DNA from 4 places in the Lysinibacillus sp. G01H genome. Region 1 is predicted to be linked to each of the others. Evidence: riboswitches for the same ligand, from Rfam matches in the RefSeq annotation. Region 1 holds a riboswitch; each other region holds the start of a gene.
The links. A riboswitch is a leader RNA that binds a small molecule or an ion and turns the genes downstream of it on or off. The one in region 1 is predicted to bind thiamine pyrophosphate.
Positions count from the first base shown of each region.

Region 1 (4,504 bases):
ATGGACGCAGAAGTTGTTTCTGACGAACGCTACTATCCTTCTGAAGAACAACGCGATACATTAGAGGTCTACAAAAATTTGGGACCTGATTATTTAGGGAAATACAACGAATTATTTTTAGAATTTAAAATGAGTATCCGGTAATTAAACTAGCGAAATGGTTTTCACACCAATTCGCTAGTTTTTTCTCTGCCTATCTAACTTTCTATTAAATAAGAAAATTTTCAATCGACTATTTGTATTATTATATTTAGAAAATATTTTATCTAAATTTTAATAGATGCTCACATCATCTGTTATGGAAAAGCTTTACCTATAGATTTTTTCATCGAACCTGCATAAATTTATATTTTCTTTATCCATTGTATTAACAATAAATAAGCCATAATAATTTTGATGCCACTACTATAACAGTCGCTACAATTTATAGACCATTACAGACAGACTCACAAATTTTTTAATTCTCCTTTTATAAGAGAAATCCATCGATTGTTGCTCGATTCTATAGTTCTTCTCCCTCAATTTTTATGACTAACATGTATTATTTCATCATCCTTAGGTACGCAGATGAAAACTTTTGTGGAAAACCATTCTAAATATAGAACCAGTACGATAATCTTAACTATTAGCCAAGCAATAATTCTTTATGATAGACTGTACTATATTTGATTACAAAAAGGGGGTTCATTCGATGACCCAGCAAAAGTCCAATAAGGCGGCTTTGTATATTTTAATGTTTAATATGTTTATCGCAATGGGGAGTATTGGCATTATTATTCCTGTCATGCCAGAGTATTTAAAAATATTTGGTGCAGCAGGACAAGTTCTAGGTATGCTAATCGCAACGTTCGCCTTAGCTCAATTCGTATTTTCTCCTATTGCTGGGAATCTTTCAGATCAGTACGGTCGAAAAAATTTAATTATTTTCGGTCTTATCGTAACAGGTCTTGCACAAATCGGATTTGGCCTTGCTACAGATGTATGGATGCTCTTTTTAGCACGATTTTTAGGTGGTCTAGGTTCCGCATTTGTTGCACCTCCTATTATGGCTTTTGTCGCTGACGTCACAACCTATGAAGAACGCGGGAAAGGTATGGGGATGTTGGGTGCCGCCATGTCTCTTGGCTTTATGATCGGACCTGGTATTGGAGGCTTTTTAGCAAAGGTAAGCTTACATTTCCCATTTTTCACAGCTGGAGCTGCAGCCATTGTAGCATCTATTTTATCTTACTTTTTATTACCTTCTACCCAACCAAACACTGCGCAACAGAAACAAAAGCAAGACAATCTGGCGAAGCAAATGGCTCGTTCCATACATATGCCTTATTTTGTTATGCTCATAATTATGCTGGTGTTCTCGTTTGGAATTGCAAATTTCCAAACGACATTGTCATTATTTGTGACAGAAAAGTTTAATTACACACCTGTAGATATAGCGATTATATTAGTTGTTGGTGGTGCTTTTGGAGTAGTAGTACAAATGTTTATTATTACACCACTGTTCAATCGTTATGGTGAAATGAAAGTAGTACTAGTTAATTTGTTTATTGCATCCGTTGCTATTTTCTTAATATTATTTGTTTCTGGCTTTGCCCTTATATTAGTTGTAGCAACAATTTTCTCTACAGCAACGACATTAATTCGTCCAGCTGTTAATACACTCATCTCAAAACTTGCAGAAAAAGAGCAGGGATTTGCTGCGGGCTTGAATAATGCCTATATGAGCCTTGGGAATATGATTGGACCCGCTTTGGCAGGTTTATTATTTGATTGGAATATGAATAGCCCCTATATTTTTGGTTCTATCATATTATTAGCTTGTTTCTTCCTTGCGCTCATCTGGACAGTGAAAAAAGCACCTCATTTAATGCATCCCGATCCAAAATAGTCTGAAAAATCATTGACTATTTTTAACAGTATGTTACATTATTGTTGATTCACTAAATTGAATAATCTTAACCACTAGGGGAGTCTTTAAAAGGCTGAGACGTATATGGTAATATACGGACCCTTTGAACCTGATCTAGTTCACACTAGCGGAGGGAAGTGGCGCTACTTGCTGTTGTCACTATATACATGCAAGGCCGCTTCCTATTGTTTAAAGGGGGTGGCCTTTTTATTTTTCCTCACCAACTTTACCAAAAGGAGTGAACTTTATGTCAATTCGTAAATTAACAGTCATGGCTTTATTAGTAGCCATTGCTGTTGCAGGCTCTACTTTCGTATCCATCCCAACAGGAATCGCACGTGCTTACCCCGTTCAGCATGCTATTAATGTGATAGGAGCGATTATACTTGGACCCGTACCAACAGTTATAGTTGCCTTTGTCACTGCCATCATTCGTATTTTTACTGGAACAGGCTCTCTACTAGCTATCCCTGGTAGTATCATCGGTGCGTTCTGTGCTGCCCTTGCCTATAAATATAGCAATAAGATGTGGTTAGCTGGTATCGGAGAAGTTATCGGAACTGGCATTCTGGCTTCACTTATTGCCGTCCCTTACGCAAAATTATTCATGGGAACATCTGTAGCAGCATTCTTCTTCCTACCAGCCTTTTTAACATCAAGTACAATCGGCGCCATTTTAGGTGTAATGGTTGCGAGTAGCATGCGTAAAACAGAGCTAGTAAAGAGGTTTAATTCTTCTCTTTATTGAGAGGGATTGGAGGGTTTTATCTCTCTTTATGATCGGTGATGACTTTAGTTAGAGCGCTTTTCTTCCCTTTATGAGCGAGAATACCTCTACTTAGAGCGCCTTTTTCCACTTTATGAGCGGCAATGGCTCTACTTGGAGCGCTTTTCTACTCTTTATGAGCGGCAATGACTCAACTTAGAGCGCCTTTCTCTCCTTATGAGCAAAGAGCCCACTTTTTAGATCATCTTACCCGCTCTAACAAAGGGGACAACTCTCTATTCAAACAATATAAAAAAGCAGTGCAAAACTATTAAGTTTGCACTGCTGCTTCCTCTATTTTAAGATCGTTTTTTCATGCCTTTTAACAAATGTGCTACATTTGTGTCTTCTGCCTGTAGAGTTTTTTCCTCAACCAGCGGCTCTTTTTTCTTCGTATTCGTTAGGAAATTCCAACCAAAACGTCTTATGGTAATATCAATAAAGAAAAGAAGCATACTCGCTAAGAGTAGCCATGTGGCAATATTTTGCCGATCTGCTCCTTTTGTCGTAAAGTCACGGAAGACATCTTGTGGTTCCTTTAAAACAGTGCCTCCTGTTCGCTGAGTTAACTCTTCTATCAGTTGGTTATTTACAGGGAGTAGTTCGTATTCAGCACTATAAGGAACACTTAGCCCTGCCTGATAGATGGCCTGCTTTTCATCTGCTACACGGAAGAAAATTAATCCAGGTTCAGCTTGTACTACAGCTCGAACTTGGGATGCGGAAATGGTTTCAAGTTGTGTTTCTAGCTCCTCCCCTGCTTCATTTACTGCAACAATGTCTAAAAATGCAGCTTCATTTGTAGGGTCTGTAATCATAAAGGAACCATCTGCTTCCAATCTTACATCATAGGCTACATCATTGTAGCTTGGTAGCATTTGAGAAATAAGTGTTTGCCAAAATACTCCCCAATTTTTCCATCTTGCCCAATCTCCTGTCCATTTACCCGTTGAATCAGATGTAAAGGCAAATGTTTTACCAAGACCATATTGCCACTGCGCTAACACAGGATCTTCCTTTTCGCTTTCTGCTACGACAGTAGCCCCCTGTTTTGCCGTTGTCCCAATGTATGCATTCATTTGTGGGACACCATTAGCAAACAGTACGTTCCATCCTGCTGCATTATAAATTGCAGGGTAAAATGGATTGTCCTCAATATAGGTGCGGGAAATCATAGCAGTTTCACGAGATAAAATAGAAGGAATGGTTTGCTCATCTATGACATCATAGAAACGTCCACTGCCCATGTCACTAAGCGCTTCTAATAAGTTCGCATCGGCATCTTGTCCAATCGCTACTGTCGATAAGGTTATACCATCTTCTTTTCCTTCAGTAATTAAATCCTCATAGTTCCCTGCCTGTGACTGCCCATCTGTTAAGAGAATAATATGCTTACGTTGGAGCTTTAAATCAGCAAGGTTCTCGTAGGCTTTAGCTAATGAACTATAGATTTCTGTTCCCCCACCAGGTGTTACTGATAAAATAGTATCCACAGCCTCTTCTTTACTGCTAAGAGGCCCTGTCTCTATAATCTCCCATGGACGATCATCAAAGGCGATGAATCCTAATGTATCCTCGTCTCGCAACATCTCAACAGAACGTGCCGCTGCTTCCTTAGCAAGCTCAAGCTTCGAGCCTTGCATACTGCCAGATCGGTCAAGTACAATCACTAATCCTAAGGAAGGTAATTGCTCTTTGCCCTTAATTTCCATTTCCACTGGCAATAAGGTTTCGATCGGTGTTTTAAAGTAGCCGCCTAGACCAAAACTATTTTCTCCACCAACCATTGTAAAACCAACTCCAAAGTTTTTGACTGCTTGCTCAATAAC
Region 1 is NZ_CP118397.1:861,538-866,041, reverse strand. Features, by position in the region: gene PSR12_RS04140 (ABC transporter substrate-binding protein) at 1-144, shown strand, start outside; gene PSR12_RS04135 (MFS transporter) at 692-1,888, shown strand; TPP riboswitch at 1,955-2,062, shown strand; gene thiW (energy coupling factor transporter S component ThiW) at 2,157-2,657, shown strand; gene PSR12_RS04125 (VWA domain-containing protein) at 2,975-4,504, opposite strand, start outside.

Region 2 (4,504 bases), 2.1 Mb from region 1:
AATAGATTGCATGATAACACCTATAGAGCCTGTTATTGTATCACGATGGGCAAATATTTTATCTGCTGGTGCCGAAATATAATAACCACCTGAAGCTGCCATAGAATCCATCGATACATAAATTGGAATTTGTCGTTCTTCTTTAATTTTTAGTAGCTTTTTATAGATATCTGCAGATTCCTTTACACCACCACCTGGTGAATTAACGCTTAAAACAACACCCTGTATGGACTCATCATATAAAATATTATCCAATTGTTCTAAGAAAAATTGATGATCATAGGCAACTGGTTGCCACAATGTACTTGAGCCGATATCTTGAATCGTTCCATCTACCTTTAAATAAGCAATTCGCTTATCAAAATTTTCCCCTTCAATGACATTTTCATATACATCTAAGCTATTACCTGCCATTAAGCTATCAAAATTACCTAGGAAATCTGCTTTAAATAGCGCAAAAATGGTATTAATTCCCAACGAAAATAATAAGAGAACACCTGCCACTACTAAAGCAACCCACCTTTTTACATTCATGTCTTTCCGCCTCCTCAACACGTAATACGTATGACTTGCCAATTTGTTTCATTTTTTTGCAATAATTAAACACAAAAAGCTTTAAGCTATGTATTTCCTCATATTACCTTACCTAAAAAAAATAAAAAAATCAAAGTCCATACCTTTGATGAACTTTGATTTTCGACATTATTTCCTAGGAAATGATTATAATTGGAGGTGTTTGACTTCATGTTGTCGTAATTCGACACGTCTAATTTTCCCAGAAGATGTTTTCGGTAGCTCCTCTACAAATTCAATAGCACGTGGATATTTATAAGGAGCGGTTAATGATTTCACATGACTTTGGAGTGTTTGAATAAGCGCTTCATCACCTTTTTCACCATTGCGCAGAACAATAAATGCCTTGACAATATTTCCCCTTACTTTATCAGGGCTCGCAATAACAGCAGCCTCTTTTACGGTTGGATGTTTCATTAAAGCATCCTCTACTTCAAAAGGGCCAATTGTATAGCCTGAGGATATAATAACATCGTCTCCTCTCCCATCAAACCAAAAGTAGCCATCTTCATCTTTATAGGCACGATCTCCTGTAATATACCAATCCCCTCGAAATTGTAAATTTGTACGTTCAGGATCATTTAAATATTTTTTAAAGAGGGCTGGTGTTTCACGATGAACAGCAATATCACCAACTTCTCCGATTGTAACGGGTTTGCCCACATCATTAATAATTTCAACAGTGTTGCCAGGAGTAGGTTTTCCCATAGAGCCAACTCTTGCTTCCATCCCTACCATTGTGCCTACTAATAATGTATTTTCCGTTTGTCCATAGCCATCTCGCACTTGTAATTTAAATGTTTCCAAGAATACTCTAATGACCTCACTATTTAATGGCTCACCAGCTGATACAGCTTGGCGAATTGCACTTAAATCATACTCATGTAAATTATCAAGCGCTGCCATAAAACGATATTCAGTTGGTGTACAGCATAGTACATTGATTTTGAATCTCTGAAGCAATGCTAAATAAGAAGATGCTTCAAATTTACCTTTGTAGACAAATGCAGTAGCACCACTGCCTAAAGTAGCCAGAAACGGACTCCATATCCATTTTTGCCAGCCTGGTGCTGCAGTCGCCCAAACAATATCATTTTCTTGTACACCCAACCAATGTGGTGCTGTTGTTCGTAAATGAGCATAGCCCCAACTATGAGTATGCACTGCTGCTTTTGGATTTCCTGTCGTTCCACTTGTATAGGCTAAAAATGCATTGTCTGTGCTTTTTGTTGGGATAGGATTTATGTAGGTTGTAGATTGATTATACATTTTTTCAAGTATGTTCTGCCAAGGTTTATGTGCATTCCCTATGACAAATTGTTGGATGTCTTGTAAATTCCCCACTTTATCGAACTGTTCAATATAGGGTTCAAAAGCAATAACCGCTTTAGCATTTGCATGACGAATTCGATACTCAATATCCTTTGTTCTTAACATTTCAGAACTTGGAATAATAGTTAAACCTGCTTTTAATGCAGCAATATACACAATATATGCTTCCACTGAACGGGGTACCATCACTAAAATGACATCACCTTTCTTTAAACCTTGCTTGGTGAATACATGTGCTGCTTGATTCGCTTTTTCCAATAAATGTGCATATGTAATACATTGGATGTCTTGGTTTTCTTCATAAATGATTAAAGCATTTTTGGTTGCATCCTGAGCATATTTTTCAATTTCCTCTACTATGTTATACCATTCTGGTGCAACTAAATCTTGTCTTTTCATGGCAATTGCCCCCTTTTGTTATGACACATTATAAAACTCTTTTTTCAGCATTTTCAATGGTTTGTGTTTAATTTCGGTAAAGTCATGACAACTATCATACTCTCCTATATGGCATCGGTCACATTTTATCTATAGGAAAACTTGCTATTGAATACAAATGAAAAGTATGGTACATTTTGGTCAACTAAAAGCAAGATTGCAGGGGGACTCGCAAGAGTTGAGAAGGTAAAACCTGACCCTTTGAACCTGTTAGTTAATACTGACGTAGGGAGCAATAAACATCGTTTTTCAGATGAGAGGCTCTTTTCGTGCATTTTTACACAAAAAGAGCCTTTTTTGCATGCTTACGTCCATCCCTAAAGGAGGACTACAATGATTTTTCAAACAATTCGTCAACAACAACCACTTATCCATTGTATTACCAATTATGTAGTGGCAAATTTTCAAGCAAATGGTTTATTAGCGATAGGTGCTTCACCAGTAATGGCCGATGACTGCCAAGAGGTAGAGGAGATGGTAGCCATTGCTCAAGCATTATTAATTAATATTGGAACACTTAATAATCGCACAAAAAGTGCCATGTTATTAGCAGGTGAAAAAGCCAATATACTTGGTATTCCTGTTGTTTTAGATCCTGTCGGAGTTGGAGCCACAACTTACCGTAAGGAAACCGTAAAATATTTACTTGAAAACATACAATTTGCCGTGATTCGCTGTAATCTCGGCGAGCTAGCAGCAATAGCTGGTGTAAATTGGCAACAAAAAGGTGTCGATAGTGGTCATGGCACTATCGCTATGGAAGCAGAAGCCGTATCATTGGCTCAACGCTATCAATGCATTGTTATTGTCACAGGAGAACGCGATTTTATAACTGATGGCAAGCATAGTCAATGGATCGCTGGTGGTCATCCACAAATGACGGAAGTAACGGGTACAGGTTGTTTACTTAGCGCAATTTGTGGCGCAGCCTATAGTGTAAGCCATAACCCTTACCAACAATTAATAGAAACACTTACTTACTATAAAAAAGCAGGTGTACTGGCATCAGCATTTACTGCAGACATTGGTGATTTTCAAATAGCCTTACTCAATGCTATACATCGCTTATCAAAGGATGGTGTAGCTTCATGCATATTGTAACAACAATCGCTGGCTCAGATAGTGGTGGTGGCGCGGGTATACAGGCTGATTTAAAAACATTTCAGGAATTAGAAGTGTTTGGTACTTCTGTGATTACTGCTTTAACTGCTCAAAATACTTTGGGTGTAACAGGTGTTTGCCCGATTGACGTTTCCTTTATAAAAAAACAATTCGTGGCCTTGGTAGAAGATTTTCCAATCGCTGCGATTAAAACAGGAATGCTTTATTCCTCAGATATTATCAAAGCAATTGCACACACGATCAGTGAGCTAAACATTCCACTGATTGTTGATCCGGTGATGATTGCAAAAGGTGGGGAAAGCCTATTACAGCAAGAAGCTATCGATGCCTTATGCTCAACTTTACTACCACTTGCTACGGTTGTTACGCCCAATATACCTGAGGCAGAGACACTTACTGGGAAAGCTATACATCATTTTGAAGATATGAAAGAAGTAGCTCAAAGCTTGTTACAGCTAGGTGTACAATGTGTCATCATTAAAGGTGGTCATTTAGCAGATCCACTCTATGCCATTGATTATGTATTTTTTAAAAATGGACGTTCTTTTTCGATGCAGTCTCCTCGAATCCAAACAAAAAATACGCATGGTACTGGATGTACATTTTCCGCAGCACTTACTGCTTTTCTTGGACAAGGATTCACTCTGGAAAATGCCATTATAGAAGCTAAAAAATTTATCCAATTAGCTATTATGTATAATTTATCGATTGGAAATGGTCATGGACCCACTAATCATTTTGCTTATCAACAGCATAAGGAAGCCTGTGAGGTGATTATTCATGAAACGTGAGGATTTGCAGCTTTATTTTATTATGGGTACGAGCAATGTTCCTCCTCAAGAACAACCACTCTATATCCTAGAAAAAGCCTTGCAAGCAGGCATTACAATGTTTCAATTTCGCGAAAAAGGTCCTCATGCGTTAACTGGACTTGCCTATGAACAATTTGCACGCCAATGTCAAAAACTATGTCATCACTATAATGTGCCCTTCATCATTAATGACGATGTTGATCTAGCGATACGACTCGGCGCTGATG
Region 2 is NZ_CP118397.1:3,402,896-3,407,399, forward strand. Features, by position in the region: gene sppA (signal peptide peptidase SppA) at 1-534, opposite strand, end outside; gene mbcS (acyl-CoA synthetase MbcS) at 721-2,304, opposite strand; TPP riboswitch at 2,495-2,592, shown strand; gene thiM (hydroxyethylthiazole kinase) at 2,677-3,444, shown strand; gene thiD (bifunctional hydroxymethylpyrimidine kinase/phosphomethylpyrimidine kinase) at 3,432-4,256, shown strand; gene thiE (thiamine phosphate synthase) at 4,246-4,504, shown strand, end outside.
Region 2: linked by a shared signal. The riboswitch ahead of thiM (hydroxyethylthiazole kinase) and the one ahead of thiW (energy coupling factor transporter S component ThiW) in region 1 are both predicted to bind thiamine pyrophosphate.

Region 3 (4,504 bases), 1.5 Mb from region 1:
AGTACAGGCAGAGGCCATTGTAAGCCTGCAATTATACCGTTTAACGAATACGGATATTACAGAGCTTCGTCAGGAACAGGACGAGTTAGATAAGTTAATTGCCAAGCTAGAGGGGATTCTACAAAGTGAGGCTAAGCTTGTGCGTGTTATTAAACAAGAGCTGCTTGATATTAAGAAACGCTTTACAGAGCCTCGCCGCTCGAAGATTGAGCAAGAAATTGAAGAAATTAAAATTACATTGGATGTCCTTGTGCCAAGTGAGGAGGTTGTCGTAACAGTAACGAAGGATGGTTATATTAAACGCACATCCACACGTTCTCATGCCGCTTCAAATGGGCAAGATTTTGCCATGAAGGATTCAGATTATTTATTGTATGAAGCAAACTTAAATACACAGCACCATCTATTGCTGTTCACAAATCGAGGCAATTATATTTATCAGCCTGTTCATGAGCTGCCTGATATACGTTGGAAGGATCTCGGCCAGCATATTTCAAGTATTGTCCCAACAGGGGAAGATGAATCGATTATTGCGGTTTATGGCTTCGAAACATTTGAACAGCCAAATACGTATGTCTTCACAGCCACAAAAGATGGTCAAATTAAGCGCTCACCACTCGTAGACTATGCAGTGACACGTTATTCAAAGCCTATTAAAACGATGAACGTCAAGGCTGGTGATGCGATGATCTATGCATCGTTTGTAACAGATGACGTGGAGCTGATGCTCACAACGGATACAGCCTATGCAATTCGTTTCCCAATGGAGGAACTACCTGTGACAGGTGTGAAAACAGGCGGTGTGAAAGGGATCACACTAAAAGATGGAGAAGCCTTAGTTGGCGTCAATGTATTACAGCCTGATGTTACCCAATATGTAGTGATTGTGACACAGCGTGGGGCCGTGAAGAAAATGAATGTCGCTGAAGTTGAAGTAGCAGGTCGTGCAAAACGTGGACTAAAAGTATTAACAGAGTTAAAAGCAAACCCTCACCGAATTGTGGCAGTTGTTCAAGCAACAGACGGGGAGCAGGTTGTGATTGAAACTGAAAAAGGTGTTCAAGAGGTGATTGACGTGCAAGCATTGTCTCGTGCGGATCGCCATTCCAACGGTTCATTTAAAGTGGATATTGCAACAGATGGGGCAATCTCTCATGTTGTCACAGCCAAAAAAGAACAGAAACCAAGCTAAAAGAATGCCCAGTCTCTTAGGAGTGCTGGGCTTTAAGCTCATTTCAAAAATAGCACCTTGTCATTTAAGTGAAACTATGGGTATAATAATCATCGAAAAGTTCATAGCGAAAGAATGTAGGGGGGCTAGTAATTGCTAGCTGAGATTGTGTCCGATAGACGCTGACCCTTTGAACCTGATTTGGCTCGTACCAGCGTAGGGAACATCTATTCAAAAAAGCAAAGTTTTGAAGATTGATTGCGATACGTCTGGGAGGAATCCTAGGCGTTTTTTTATGTTTCAAGCAACAGCTTGCCAACATTGTATACGCTTTCTTCTGGTGACAACATTCATTCATGAACACTTTCATATTACAAACTGGGAGGCTTTCGCATGAAAAAATGGTTATTTATTCTAATGGTAGCACTATTAACATTAGCAGGCTGTAGTGACAAGGAGGATAAGCAGGCTGCTGACAAGCTGAAAAAGGTGTCTGTGGTACTGGATTGGACGCCGAATACAAATCATACAGGACTATATGTTGCAAAAAAACTCGGTTATTTTGAGGAACAGGGCTTAGATGTTGATATTATTATGCCTGGTGAGGCGGGCGCAGATCAGCTTGTTGCTTCTGGAAAGGCGGATTTTGGCGTGAGCTATCAGGAAGGCATAACACAGGCACGAGTACAGAATGTGCCGCTGGTCTCAATCGCAGCAATTATACAGCATAATACATCTGGCTTTGCTTCTATTGCTTCAAAGGGCATTACATCGCCAAAGGATTTTGAAGGTAAAACCTATGGTGGTTGGGGTGCGCCATTAGAGCAAGCCGTCTTACAATCACTAATGCAAAAAGAAAAGGCAGATATTAATAAGCTAGATATTGTCAATGCAGGGGATTTAGATTTCTTCACAATGATGGAAAAAGACATTGATTTTGCTTGGATTTATTATGCATGGACTGGTATTGAGGCTGAGCTGCGTGGGGAAAAGATTAATATGCTATATCTTACAGATTATAGTGATCAATTAGATTATTATACGCCCGTTTTAGCTACAAATGAAAAAATGATACAGGACAACCCCGATGTAGTCAAAGCCTTTGTGGCAGCGGCAGCGAAGGGCTATGAATACGCAATTGGAAACCCAAGTGAAGCGGCGGATATTTTAATCGAAGCGGCCCCTGATTTAGATAAAGCGTTAGTGCATAAAAGTCAGGAATGGCTGGCTGATAAATACCAGGATGATGCCAAGCAATGGGGAGAGCAAAAGCTTTCTGTGTGGGAAAATTATGCGAAATGGATGTCTAGCAATCAAGTACTAGAGGGCGAATTTGATGCGAAAAAAGCCTTTACTAATGAGTTCTTACCTAAAAAGGAGGCCAAATAAGATGGCAAATTCATTAATCAGTGTACAAATCATTCCGAAGACAGAGAAATATGAAGATGTGATACCGTATGTAGATGCAGCAATTGCGGTGATCGATGCTTCTGGGGTGAAATATGAGGTTCATCCATTGGAAACAACGATGGAGGGTGAGCTTTCAACATTGCTCCAAATCATTGAAAAAATGAATGAGAAGATGATCGAGCTTGGTGCCATCAATGTCATTACACAAGTGAAAATTTTATATCAGCCAACGGGGATTACGATGGATACATTAACGGAGAAATATCAGTAATGAAACATGCATTACACAAAGGAAGGACGATAATTTTTATCGCCTTCCTCTTATTCATATGGGAACTAATCGTGAGGTTCGCTGAAGTTCCTCATTGGTTATTACCCGCACCCAGTAGTATTTTGTCGGAGTCCATCCAGTCGTATCAAACCTTTCTACCACATGCATTTGCTACGGTACAGCTAGCTCTACTAGGTTTGGCCATTGGCATCGCTTGTGGGCTAACGGTGGCAGTAGTGTTGCATCGATTTAATTTTATTCGAGAACTGTTTTATCCAATTCTTATTATGTCGCAGAATGTTCCTATTCTAGTCTTGGCACCGCTACTTATTATTTGGTTTGGCTTTGGCTTATTACCGAAGCTTATCATTATCTGTCTTGTGTGCTTTTTCCCGATTGTCATTGCAGCGATGGATGGATTTAGACAAACAGCTCCAGCATTAAAGCATTATTTTGCCATGGTTGGTGCTACAAAGGCACAAACCTTTTGGAAGCTGGAATGGCCTTATGCCTATCCTGCGATTTTTTCAGGCATTAAAATTGCGGCTACATATAGTGTGATGGGGGCTGTGATTGCGGAGTGGCTTGGAGCAAAAAAGGGTATTGGTGTTTACATGACCCTAGCCCAGTCCTCCTTCCGTACAGATCGCGTATTTGTAGCAATTTTTGCGATTGTTCTCTTGAGCTTACTATTGTTTAGCGGTATTCGTTTAATTGAAAAATTTATGGTGAAGGGAAGAGGCTATCATGCTCAGCATTCAAAACATCGCTAAATCCTTCGATGCACTAAAAGTACTTGATCAACTTTCTTTTGACGTAAAGGATGGCGAGTTTGTGGCCATTGTTGGTCCTTCAGGCAGTGGTAAGAGCACACTTTTTCAATTAATTGGTGGTGTTTCGCCAATTGATCAAGGAGCCATTTTACTAAATGGAGAGGATATCCAACGAAAAAAAGGAACGATTGGCTATATGCCACAGCAGCCATGTCTATTACCCTGGCGCACAATAGTAGAAAATGTCACGCTTATAGAGGAATTACAGCATAAACCGAATGTTGAACGTGCCAAGGAATGGTTAGAAAAGGTTGGTCTTGCCTCCTTTATCCATGCCTACCCGAACGAACTGTCTGGAGGTATGCAGCAGCGTGTGTCCTTTATTCGAGCAATGGTCAGTGAAAAGCCGATTTTATGCTTAGACGAACCATTTTCTGCGTTGGATGAATTTACTCGACTGGAAATGCAAGCATGGCTTTTATCTATCTGGGAAGAGTATCGCAAATCCATTCTATTTGTTACACATAGTATTGAGGAAGCTCTCTTTTTAGCAGATCGCATACTTGTTTTAACCAAACGTCCAGCAACCGTTAAAAAGGAAATCATCGTGCCATTTGAGAGACCTCGGAAAGAGGAAATTCGACATTCTGCAGCATTCACAGCGTTAAAGCAACAATTATTTATGTATTTACAGGAGGAAAAGGGTGATATGTATGTTGATTGATGCGCATATTCATTTGGATCAGTACACCGATGAGGAAATTCCCTCCTTATTAGAAGAGGTGAAAGCTGTAATTGCGGTTAGTATGCAACTTTCCTCTTGTGAAAGAACGTGGCGTTTATCGAATAGCTATCAGCAAGTAAAGGCTGCTTTTGGCT
Region 3 is NZ_CP118397.1:2,400,482-2,404,985, reverse strand. Features, by position in the region: gene parC (DNA topoisomerase IV subunit A) at 1-1,192, shown strand, start outside; TPP riboswitch at 1,301-1,411, shown strand; gene PSR12_RS12180 (ABC transporter substrate-binding protein) at 1,565-2,560, shown strand; gene PSR12_RS12175 (thiamine-binding protein) at 2,562-2,852, shown strand; gene PSR12_RS12170 (ABC transporter permease) at 2,852-3,625, shown strand; gene PSR12_RS12165 (ABC transporter ATP-binding protein) at 3,600-4,349, shown strand; gene PSR12_RS12160 (TatD family hydrolase) at 4,339-4,504, shown strand, end outside.
Region 3: linked by a shared signal. The riboswitch ahead of PSR12_RS12180 (ABC transporter substrate-binding protein) and the one ahead of thiW (energy coupling factor transporter S component ThiW) in region 1 are both predicted to bind thiamine pyrophosphate.

Region 4 (4,504 bases), 630 kb from region 1:
CCAGCTGGTTATCGTAATATGCACGGATTTGGTTCTCATACGTATAGCTTTATCAATGCTAATAATGAACGTGTTTGGGTTAAATTCCACTTCCGTACAGAGCAAGGCATTAAGAACTTAACTGCTGCCGAGGCGAATGAGATTATTGGTCAAGACCGTGAATCTTCACAACGTGATTTATATGAAGCAATTGAAAAAGGCGATTTCCCTAAATGGAAAATGTACATTCAGGTAATGACAGAGGAACAAGCTCGTGAGCTACCATACAACCCATTTGATTTAACAAAGGTATGGTATAAAAAAGACTTCCCATTAATTCCTGTAGGTGAGTTCGAGTTAAACAAAAATCCAGACAACTACTTTGCAGAAGTTGAACAAGCTGCATTTGCACCTTCTAACATTGTTCCTGGTATCAGCTTCTCACCAGATAAAATGTTACAAGGTCGTATCTTTGCATATGCGGATGCACAACGCTATCGTCTTGGTGTAAATCACTATATGCTTCCTGTCAACGCACCAAAATGTCCATTCCGTACTTTCCACCGCGATGGAGCAATGCGCTTTGATGGCAATCTCGGTTCGACATTAAGCTATGAACCAAATAGCTATGGCGAGTGGGAGCATAATTTAGACCATAAAGAGCCTGAATTACGCATTGATGGTCATGCAGGTATTCATGACTTCCGTGAAGACGATAATAATTACTTTGAGCAACCAGGTAAGCTATTCCGTCTATTGACGGTGGAAGAGCAACAACGTCTATTTGAAAATACAGCGAATGATATGGCTTCTGTTGAAGAATTCATCAAACGCCGTCACATTCTTCACTGCTATCTAGCTGACCCAGCATATGGTGAAGGTGTCGCAAAAGCGATGGGTCTTTCATTAGAAGGTATGGACCTTACAAATCCATATGTAAAACAACCAACAAACGTTTAATATTCCACTTTATTATTGATATCCAAATCCAACTTTTACTCCATGTGAATCCACTATTCACATGGAGTTTTTTGATTAAAAAAAGGCCTATGTCTATTTTTTGACATAAGCCTTTTCTTTCATTATTGGTAAATTCGACTGCCTGCTTTTTTAAACTCCTCTGCCTTTTCCTTCATACCTTGATGGATCGCTTCAGTCGTATTCAAATCCTTATCTTTCGCATAATTACGAATGTCCTGTGAAATTCTCATGCTACAGAATTTAGGCCCGCACATAGAACAAAAGTGTGCTGTTTTTGCTCCCTCTGCTGGCAGTGTCTCATCATGATATTCCACTGCACGCTCTGGATCTAGGGACAGATTAAATTGATCACGCCAACGGAACTCAAAGCGGGCTTTAGACAGTGCATCGTCTCGTTGTTGTGCACCTGGATGACCTTTTGCTAAATCAGCAGCATGTGCAGCAATTTTATAAGTGATAACGCCCATACGAACGTCCTCGCGATTTGGTAAACCAAGATGCTCTTTTGGTGTCACATAACAAAGCATCGCTGTACCAAACCAACCAATCATGGCTGCCCCAATGGCTGATGTAATGTGGTCATAACCTGGAGCAATATCTGTTGTGAGTGGTCCTAATGTATAGAAGGGCGCTTCCTTACAAACCTCTAATTGCTTGTCCATGTTTTCTTTAATCAGATGCATTGGTACATGACCTGGTCCTTCAACCATCACCTGAACATCATGCTGCCAAGCAATTTGTGTTAGCTCGCCTAGTGTTTCAAGCTCTGCAAATTGCGCCTCATCATTGGCATCTGCAATTGAGCCTGGGCGTAAACCATCACCTAAGGAAAAAGCAACATCATAAGCTTTCATAATTTCACAGATTTCCTCAAAGTGTGTATACAGGAAATTCTCTTGATGATGATATAAACACCACTGTGCCATGATAGAGCCCCCTCGAGATACAATACCTGTCACACGATTTGCTGTTAGTGGTACATAGCGTAAAAGGACACCTGCATGAATGGTGAAGTAATCCACACCCTGCTCAGCTTGTTCAATGAGAGTATCACGATAAACCTCCCACGTTAAATCCTCTGCTACACCATTTACCTTTTCTAAAGCCTGATAAATTGGCACTGTTCCCACTGGCACTGCAGCATTTCGAATAATCCATTCTCTAGTTGTATGAATATGTTTACCAGTCGATAGATCCATAATATTATCTGCGCCCCATCGAGTTGCCCAGGTCATTTTCTCAACTTCTTCCGCAATGGAAGAAGATACAGCAGAATTCCCGATATTCGCATTGATCTTTACATGAAAATTACGCCCAATAATCATTGGCTCTGCCTCAGGGTGATTAATATTAGAAGGCATTATAGCTCGTCCAGCTGCAATTTCTGAACGTACAAATTCAGGATTCATATTTTCACGAATCGCTACAAACTCCATTTCAGGCGTTATAATCCCCCTTCGTGCATAGTGAAGCTGTGTCACATTTTTACCTTTTTTAGCACGCAAAGGCTTTCTCGTCAACTCAGGGAAGACATTTTCTTGAATACGCGGGTCATCAACATGACGAAAACCATTATCCTCCGGTTTAATGGAGCGTCCCTCATATGCTTCTACATCCCCTCGCTCTTGAATCCATGCATTTCGTAAGGCAGGTAAACCTTTCGTAATATCTACTTGGTAGGCTGGATCTGTATAGGGCCCACTCGTATCATATACTCGAATAGGAGCATTTTCTTCATTTCCAAAACTGCCTGTTGTCGGACTTAATGCAATTTCTCGCATAGGTACTAGAATATCTGGGCGTGATCCTTCCACATATACTTTTTTGCTTCCTTCAAAGCTAGACATAATGGTAATATTCTTTTCACTAATTGCTGACATGAGCTACTTCTCTCCCTTAAATTTATTTTGATATAAGGACCGATTCTAGCTCACCCCAACAATCCAAAAAATAAAGGCCGAATCCAAAATAATTATTTGGATCCGGCCACGAATGTAAAGGTCTATTGATTGCATACTCTGCAATAGCTTCTTAACTTTCCCACGCTGGTATGAGCCAGATCAGGTCCAAAGGGTCAAGAAACTTCGTAGCGTTTCCCTCTCAGCCTGACTCATCAGACTCCCCTAGTTAATACTATTTAGTTTGATGCTAGTGTAGCAGATAATACTAAGAGATGGAAGTTATTTTTTATCTTACTAGGTAAATAATACTTCCGCAAAATAGATCACAATGGTTACAGTTATACAGCTTACAATGGTAGAAAATAAAACAGCTTGCGCGGCTGTTGCTGATTCTACATCATATTCCAATGCTAGACTAGAACTATTACGGGATGTTGGAAAGGCACTAGCTATAAACAGTGATTGTGCGACGACTCCATCTAATCCCAATATATAAATAATGGCTAATGCAACAGATGGTCCAATAATTAATCGCGTAAAACAGCTGATAATGACGGTTTTATTAAACATTGATTTCATCTCTAGTTGTGATAATTGTGCACCTAAAGTAATTAAGGCCACAGCAATAAATCCATCTGCCACATGTTCTACTGGTATTTTGATAAACTGTGGAATACCGATACCAAAATAGTTCATAGCGGCACCTATAATCAGCGCATGAATAATAGGCATTTTAAAGAAATCCTTGATGATTGTCATACCCGACTTTGTAGAAGAAATTAAATTGTATAATCCATATGTATACGTAGTCATATTTTGAAAGATTACGAGCATGACCTGAATGGCTACTCCAATAGGTTGCGTGGCAAATATCATTTGAGCAACTGGAATACCGTAATTGCCAGAGTTAATAAGCACCACACTATTTTTAAAGACAGCTGCCTCTGTTCTAGCTAAACCTAGCCCTTTTGCCATAAAATGACTGAGTAACATTTGACTACCGATAAAGAGTATAATAAATAATCCGACCTCTCCCAGTACCGATAACTCCACATGTGTTTCATATAAATTTACAAAAACAGCTGCCGGCATAAAGCAATATGTAATAAGCTGAGACAATGCTTTTAAATTAAAGCGAAATTTCTTTTGTAGGATAGCGCCTATTACAAGTAACACTAAAATAGGAACAACAATTTGAAAGAAAATCATTCCGAGATACATCATTTCAATGTCCCCCTTCCAGTGTTAATAGTAGTGTTGAATTCCTTCTAGGTCAATTTCTCTAACTTTCACAATAAAAGAAGACTGCCTCTATATTGAAGGCAGCCTTTGCTTTTAAACAAGCTTAAATCGATTTACAACTTCTTGTAGCTCGTTTGAAATATCGTTCATATTTTGAATAGACTCTGCTACTTTTTGTAATTCTGCTTGTTGATCCATTGCAGAAGCACTTACTTGTTCCGCAGAGGCTGCTGTTTGCTCTGAAATAGCCGAAATACTTTGGATAGCCATGATTGCCTGATTTTTATGCTCTAACATGCTAGATAGTTTATTCATTAATTCACTAATAGAATTTGCAATTGAACCTGACAAGTCACTGCTATCTTTAAACGCTAGTTGCGTGCTTTGTACTGACTCATTTT
Region 4 is NZ_CP118397.1:236,512-241,015, reverse strand. Features, by position in the region: gene PSR12_RS01150 (catalase) at 1-939, shown strand, start outside; gene thiC (phosphomethylpyrimidine synthase ThiC) at 1,062-2,840, opposite strand; TPP riboswitch at 2,981-3,095, opposite strand; gene PSR12_RS01140 (AEC family transporter) at 3,156-4,085, opposite strand; gene PSR12_RS01135 (methyl-accepting chemotaxis protein) at 4,197-4,504, opposite strand, start outside.
Region 4: linked by a shared signal. The riboswitch ahead of thiC (phosphomethylpyrimidine synthase ThiC) and the one ahead of thiW (energy coupling factor transporter S component ThiW) in region 1 are both predicted to bind thiamine pyrophosphate.